Regions from separate parts of the Bacillus songklensis genome, predicted to be linked through region 1. Evidence: predicted binding sites of a transcription regulator. Region 1 holds the regulator's gene; the other holds the start of a gene.

Evidence for each region. Region 1 encodes Rex, which represses fermentation and respiration genes when NADH is low (regulators of the CRP and FNR family bind a similar motif). Its sites were predicted from a motif close to TTGTGAAATATTTCACAA; they were not measured.
Region 2: ACFOU2_RS23930 (AtpZ/AtpI family protein) is a predicted target of Rex. The motif match lies at 2,337-2,354, and genes of this name have one in related genera.

The regions. Positions count from the first base shown of each region.
Region 1 covers NZ_JBHRZT010000027.1:4,880-8,581, forward strand. Annotated here, with positions in the region: gene ACFOU2_RS07620 (ABC transporter ATP-binding protein) at 1-508, opposite strand, end outside; gene moaC (cyclic pyranopterin monophosphate synthase MoaC) at 753-1,238, shown strand; gene ACFOU2_RS07630 (redox-sensing transcriptional repressor Rex) at 1,271-1,912, shown strand; gene tatA (twin-arginine translocase TatA/TatE family subunit) at 1,953-2,126, shown strand; gene tatC (twin-arginine translocase subunit TatC) at 2,139-2,900, shown strand; gene ACFOU2_RS07645 (YdiK family protein) at 2,911-3,120, opposite strand; gene ACFOU2_RS07650 (CPBP family intramembrane glutamic endopeptidase) at 3,117-3,702, opposite strand, start outside.
Region 2 covers NZ_JBHRZT010000073.1:140,615-144,316, reverse strand. Annotated here, with positions in the region: gene ACFOU2_RS23950 (F0F1 ATP synthase subunit B) at 1-324, opposite strand, end outside; gene atpE (F0F1 ATP synthase subunit C) at 500-712, opposite strand; gene atpB (F0F1 ATP synthase subunit A) at 777-1,487, opposite strand; gene ACFOU2_RS23935 (ATP synthase subunit I) at 1,518-1,886, opposite strand; gene ACFOU2_RS23930 (AtpZ/AtpI family protein) at 1,889-2,110, opposite strand; gene ACFOU2_RS23925 (S8 family serine peptidase) at 2,420-3,702, opposite strand, start outside.

The DNA of each region.
Region 1 (3,702 bases):
CACCGCTTAGTGTGGAAATGGGCGTAGTATAGTCATAATCAGAAAAACGAAAGCCATGTAAAATGGAGCGAGTGTCCGCCTCATATTGATAACCGCCCTGGTCTTTGAATTTAACTTGCAGTTCATCATATTCATGAAGCAGCTTTTCATATTGTGTCTCATTGTTTAACAAAGCAGGATCACCCATTTGTTGTTCCAAATGCCTTAACTGATGTTCCATTTGTTTTAAGGGTTGGAATACAGTCATCATTTCATCCCAGATGGATAATTCAGATTCCAAAATGGTGCTTTGTCCCATATAGTCAATTGTGACATCTTTTGGTTTAATCATTTCTCCCTGGTCATAAGAATGAAGGCCGGCAATGATTTTCAATAGAGTGGATTTTCCCGCTCCGTTGCGGCCAACTAGACCAATTCGATCTTTACATTGTACTTCTAATTTTATATTCGTTAAAATCGGTTCAGCTCCAAAAAATTTGGAGATCCCGTTTAATTGTAAAAGAATCATATGTTTCACCTCTACTAGTATAGGTTTAGTGTATCTTAATGTATTGAGAATGGGCAACTATCCAATATTATCTATCGGTTCTAACGGACAGTAGGATCCTATTTTAAGCATTAAGCAGTGGATAACTGCCCATAGGAGCCTGATAAGTTCAATTAACACTCTGTAATTATAAGAAATGTTCCTATAACTTCAAGAGACAGATTTGTTAAAATAGTGTATAGTCGTAATTAAAGGAGGAGAAAATGTGGGTTTTACTCATTTTAACGACCAGGGTCGAGCTAAAATGGTCGACATCTCAGAAAAACATGAAACAGTACGTACAGCGGTTGCTGTGTCCAGTGTACAAGTAAGTGAAGAAATCTATCGGAAAATTGTTAGCCATGAGGTTGGAAAAGGAGATGTGTTAGCGGTTTCACAAGTGGCTGGAATTATGGCTGCAAAGAAAACAGCTGATGTTATTCCTATGTGTCATCCCATTCCATTAAAAGGTGTGAACATTTCTTTTTCATGGGAGCAAAAAGAGACAAGCTACTCACTTCTTATCAAAGTGGAAGCAAAAACAAAAGGAAGTACAGGAGTGGAAATGGAAGCGTTAACGGCTGCTTCTATTTGTGCATTAACCGTCTATGATATGTGTAAAGCTATTGATAAATCAATGATCATTGGACCAACCTATTTAATAGAAAAAACCGGTGGGAAAAGCGGGGATTACAAACGAGAGAACCTATAATGTAAAGGCTTTTGGATTGTGGGGGATAAATGATGAATACTGAGCAATTAAAAATACCACAAGCAACTGCGAAGCGATTGCCTCTTTATTATCGCTTTTTAAAAAATCTGCATTCTTCAGGAAAGCAGCGTGTTTCTTCAGCTGAATTGAGTGAAGCTGTAAAAGTGGATTCAGCAACTATTCGCAGAGATTTCTCCTATTTTGGAGCACTAGGGAAAAAAGGTTATGGATACAATGTCAATTATTTGTTATCCTTTTTTAGAAAAACATTAGATCAAGATGAGATTACGAAAGTAGCGTTAATCGGGGTGGGAAATCTCGGGACTGCTTTTTTAAATTATAATTTTATCAAGAATAACAATACAAAAATAGAGTTCTCTTTTGATGTAGATGAAAGCAAGGTCGGAACGACTATTGGAGATGTGCCAATTTATCACTTAGATGAGCTGGAAGATAGAATTACAGAGGGAATTTCAGTGGCCATCTTAACCGTACCTGCCAGCGTAGCACAGCAAATTACAGATCGTTTAGTAAAAAGCGGGATTAAAGGGATTTTAAACTTTACTCCTGCACGCATCAATGTACCCGATTCCATTCGAATCCATCACATTGACCTAGCAGTTGAGTTACAATCACTAATTTATTTTCTAAAAAATTATCCGAAGTCACCTTAAGGTAACAGGATGTTACTCAAAAGGAGAGGGGGAATTTTTCATGGGTATTGGATTCGGCAGTTTTCTATTGATTGCTCTAGTTGCTTTACTCATTTTTGGACCGAAAAAGCTGCCTGAGTTAGGGAAAGCAGCAGGCCATACGTTAAAAGAGTTTAAGGATGCCACAAAAGGGTTAGCCGATGATGACGATGATAAAAAGCGTAATGGGAAGTAAGGAATGAACTTTATGAATGAACAAGAAATGTCGGTTTATGATCATCTGGAGGAATTACGCAAGCGAATTATCATGACTATAGTCTTCTTTTTGGCAGCGACGATTGGTGGTTTCTTTTTGGTCAAGCCGATTATCCTTTATTTGCAACAAGCTGATGAGGCACAAGAGCTGACGATGAATGCGTTCCGCCTAACCGATCCAATTAAAATTTATATGCAGTTCGCTTTTATTATTGGCTGTATTCTTTCGTCACCTGTCGTTCTTTATCAACTATGGGCATTTATTAGCCCTGGTCTCTATGAAAAGGAACGAAAAGTTACATTGAGCTACATTCCCGTTTCGCTCTTTTTATTTTTGGGCGGCATTTCGTTTGCTTATTTTGTCCTGTTTCCGTTTGTCGTTCATTTTATGACCGAATTGGCAGATGATTTAAATATCCAACAAGTAATCGGGATCAATGAGTACTTCCAATTTTTATTAAAATTGACGCTCCCATTTGGGCTTTTGTTTCAATTACCCGTCGTCATCATGTTTTTAACGAGATTAGGCATTGTGACACCCATGTTTCTGGCAAATATCAGAAGATATGCTTATTTTGTTTTACTGGTGATTGCAGCTCTTATTACCCCGCCGGATGTTGTTTCACATATGATGGTGACACTGCCATTGCTGCTGCTTTATGAAGTAAGTATCCTGATTTCAAAATCAGCCTACCGAAAAGTATTAAAAGCAGGACAAGAAGCACAGATGGAACAAAAAATAACCTCCCGCTGATGGCGGGAGGTTATTTTTTGTTTTTTTGAATTTTTTTGATTTTATAATGCAGGATAAATACACGAATTGCCACGCCAAAATCGAAGGTGGCCACAATCATTAACACAATGGTCGTAAAATCCCAAATTCCTTTTTCGGCACTTCCGATGGCAAGGTACGTAAATAAAATGCCCATAAAGGTATAAATTAATCCCATAACAAGAGGGGTCGTTCTCATCATAAAAAGCCTCCAAAAATAAATTGCATTTGCTCCGCTTGTTTTTGCATTTCTTCGAGGCGATCTGCAAAAATAGTTTGGCTAAGGACGACAATGGTATTCATCATCACATGAGCAAAAATCGGAACAAGAATCTGGTCGGTTTTTGCATATAAATAGGCAAAGACCAGCCCCATGGCTGTATAGATCAAAAGGTGACTGAAATCTAAATGAACAACACCGAAAATAAAGGCGCTAATAATAGCTGACAGGAAAAAACCAAGTCTTGGAGTCAGTGTTCTAAATATGATTTTACGGAAAATGATCTCCTCTAAAATCGGCCCTATCACCGAAGTGACAATAATAAGAAATGGTGTAAGCTTAACCAGGTCTACAATCACTTTTGTATTTTGAGATCCAGGATCAATTCCGAACAATTTCATTTCAATCATTGCTGCAATAGATTGGGCAGCTAAAGCAAGAAATACACCAAAAATAGACCAAATGAACGTTTTAGCCGGTTGATGATGATTCCGCATATTCATCTCTTTTCTTAACAAAAAGAGGACAATGATCAAAGCGGCAGAAAAACTGATAATGGTCCAG
Region 2 (3,702 bases), on a different contig from region 1:
TGCACGAGCTGCTGCAACGATTTCTTCTTTCTTATCTTCTGCAGCCTTTTTAGCATTCTCAATCATTACCTGTGTTTCTTGGCGAGTTTGCTTTAATAATCCACGTTGCTCTTCTAAAAGCTTTTTCGCTTCTTGATTGCTCTGTTCCGCTGCAGCGATTTCACCAGCGATATGTTCTTCACGCTGCTTCATAATCCCCATTAGTGGACCGAAAGCATATTTACGTAATAATGCCATTAAGATTAGGAATGTTACCAATTGGAAAATGATATCCCCAAAGTTAACGCCTGTCGCATGACCAGCAGCTTCTCCTAATACAAACATATTTGAATTAAATGCCACAAGAATTCACTCCCTTCAAGAGTCTGTCTTCATGCTACTCTCAAAAAATCAAGTTCAACCTATATTCAACAACACATTTATTGTCTGTTCATAAAGCAATGGCGAAGAAGGCCTAAAAACGATCTTCGCCATTTATGTGGGGGAACTAGTCCCTTTATTATCTTCCCATTACGATGAACGCGATAACTACGCCGATGATAGGAAGTGCCTCAACTAATGCGATACCGATGAACATTAATGTTTGAAGCTTACCTTGCATTTCTGGTTGACGAGCAACCCCCTCAACTGTACGAGAAACGATTAAACCGTTACCAATACCAGCACCAAGTGCCGCCAAGCCAATTGCGATTGCAGCTGCGATTAAATTCATTGTAGAAAGTCCTCCCTTTTTATGGTAAAAAAATTATGAATTCCTTAAAAATTGCTTTTTATAATTAATGGTCATGGCTTACTTTGTGAGCCATATAAACCATCGTTAACATAGTAAAGATAAATGCTTGGATTGTACCAACGAACACACTGAATCCTTGCCAGATGATCATTGGAACGGCACCAAGAACAGCACCAAACACACCGCTTGTCCCAATTCCTGCAAGCAATGTTAATAAAATTTCACCTGCATATATATTCCCGTAAAGACGAAGACCAAGCGTTAATGTATTCGCAAATTCCTCAATGATTTTTAATGGGAATAAAAAAGGCAGCGGTTGAAAATACCCTTTAAAATATTCGCCTGCCCCCTTCAGCTTAATCCCATAATAATGGGTGAGGACAACTACCATCACGGCTAACGTTAAAGTAATTGCAGGGTCTGAAGTAGGCGATTTCCAAAGCAATTTGCCATCGATTACGATTCCAAACGGCAAGCCTAACATGTTTGATACAAAAATGTACATAATCAATGTCATTCCAAGCGTAAGAAATCGGCCGCCTGTCTTCCAGTCCATTGTACTGCCGATAATACCCTTTACGAAATCCATGACCCATTCCATAAAGTTTTGCAGGCCTGTAGGACGGACAGAAAGGCTACGAGTGGCTGCCACAGCAATGATGAAAACGATCGCAGAGGCAATTAATGTCATCAAAACATTAGATAGGTTAAAAGTTAACCCTGAAAATGTAAATGTAAATGCACCGTGTTCCAACAGTAATTCACCTCTCTTCCCGTTCAGTTTCTATTTGCGTATGAGTTGGATAAATAAATCTATCATAATGACAATATAGGATGTCATTAATCCCAAAATGACACTTGTTAAGTGAAAGATGCGGGGATATTCCACAGCAATCATAACAGCTAAAATCGCGACAGCAAATCTGGTGAAAGTACCAAATGATCTAATTCTCTTTCCTTCTGTAATAGCCTGTCCGACCTTGTTTTGCTTCCGGGCTAAAATCCATAAATTGTACAAACTGAAAGATGTTCCCAATATAAGCCCCAGAAAAACAGAGTGGTATGGAGTAAAACCCCATCCAATCACAAACAGAGCCAATATGAACAATATGTAGAATCTAAGTCTTGGAAACAATTGTTTGATATCTTGCATGGCTACTCTCCTGAGAAATAGTGGCGAACTGTTCGAAGCATTGCATAAATTCCTGCTCCCAGTCCGAGTAGAAGGCAAAGAATAAGAAAAAGTGGTTCGGTTCCAAATTTTTGATCAAGCCATCTCCCCAAAAATAGCCCGAGTAAAACAGAACCCACTAACTGTGAAAGAATCATTGACATTGCTGTCATTGCTTGTAAGGGATGACGCTGCTTTCGACTCATTTTACCGCCTCTCTTTTTGGCAAAATTTTTTAGTGTTTAATTGATATTTATTCAGGGTAAAGACAAATAAACACTGCCAAAACAGCTGAAAAATTGTCGAAAAAATACGATATTTTTTGGTTGCTTTCTTCTATTGAAAACCTTACCATATATATCCCTTGTTAGCATACAATAGGACCTATCCAATGTCAATGTGTTATAAGGAAACTACACAATTTGTCAAAAAATGTACACAATTTCACAGTATAAATAGTGGAAAATATAGTGCCATATTTCTTTAAATCCATTTTTTGTATTAAGTTATATAGTTTAATCCTTTCTTCCTATAGTAATAGTGGATTCCAATACATCTTCTTTGGAACCTTTTTTAACGAATACTAGTGCTTTATACACTCCTGCTGGAAGCGATGTTTTTACCAGCTCCTTAACCAGCCCGCGCGATACTTTCCTTTTCACATCCAAATAATGAACAAACTGCAAAGTGATCGGATCATACAAGGCAATCCCCATTTCATCCGCTCCCCCGGGCAGAAACAATTCATATACATACTCTCCTGATTGATCTCCTTTATAAAAACGAAAACCCATCACACGCGGATAACCCGGCTCCCCTACCATATATATATAGGGTAAATAAATGCTTTTCTCTGATGTTTTCACAGTTAAGAAACCAGAATGAATGCCCTTTTTCATCCGGGAAACATCTACCCTCAAGTGAATGTCTACCTTTCTTTTCTCATTCGGGTGCAGCGTAAAGGGTAAAGGAAGCCGCCATTCTTCTCCTTTTCCATCAGGCAAATCAAAATAATAAGACTGAGAGCGGTTTGATACATTTTCCACCGTTAATGATAAGGTTTGTTTCCCAAAAGAGTGTGTCCCCTCTTGCACCCCAAACGACAGCGAACTCGGATAAATAAGAGTCGAAGCATTTACTGCTTCCATTATTTGCACTCGTCCGCTCCCCTGCTCATAAGGAGCATAGTATGTTCCATCCTCTTTTTTCAATCGTTTAGCAGTGTTCATTAAAGCCGCTTTCACTTGTTCTGCAGACCAGCTGGGATGAGCCTGTAAAATCAAGGCACACGCCCCTGCGATATGAGGTGCTGCCATACTCGTTCCATGCATTTCTTCATATCCTTTCGGAGTCGTGCTCACAATATTCATTCCCGGGGCCACAAGATCGGGTTTGATTCCCCATGTTTCCGTTACAGGTCCTCTTGAACTGAACGGGGCAAGGAGATCTTCTTTTTTCTTATAAAAAGAATAAAGGGTGGCCGATTGTTTCATTATTTCTTTTTCCACTTGATCGCCCGTCTCTTTACTCATGGAGACAATCGGAATATCCGCATTTTGCTGTAATAAACCGATAAAAGTACCAGATACATGATTGGCTATAATTAAAGCGACCGCTCCCGCTTTTTCAGCGTTCTTGGCTTTCTCCTGAAAAGAAAGACCCCCGCGGCGAACAAAAGCAACTGCCCCCCTTGCCTGTTGGAGTTCTTCTTCCTCCCCTATGCCTGCATTCACGATTTCATATCCCCTTCTTAACGTCCATCTTTTTGCTCCGATAAACGGTGTGATTTCATATTTGC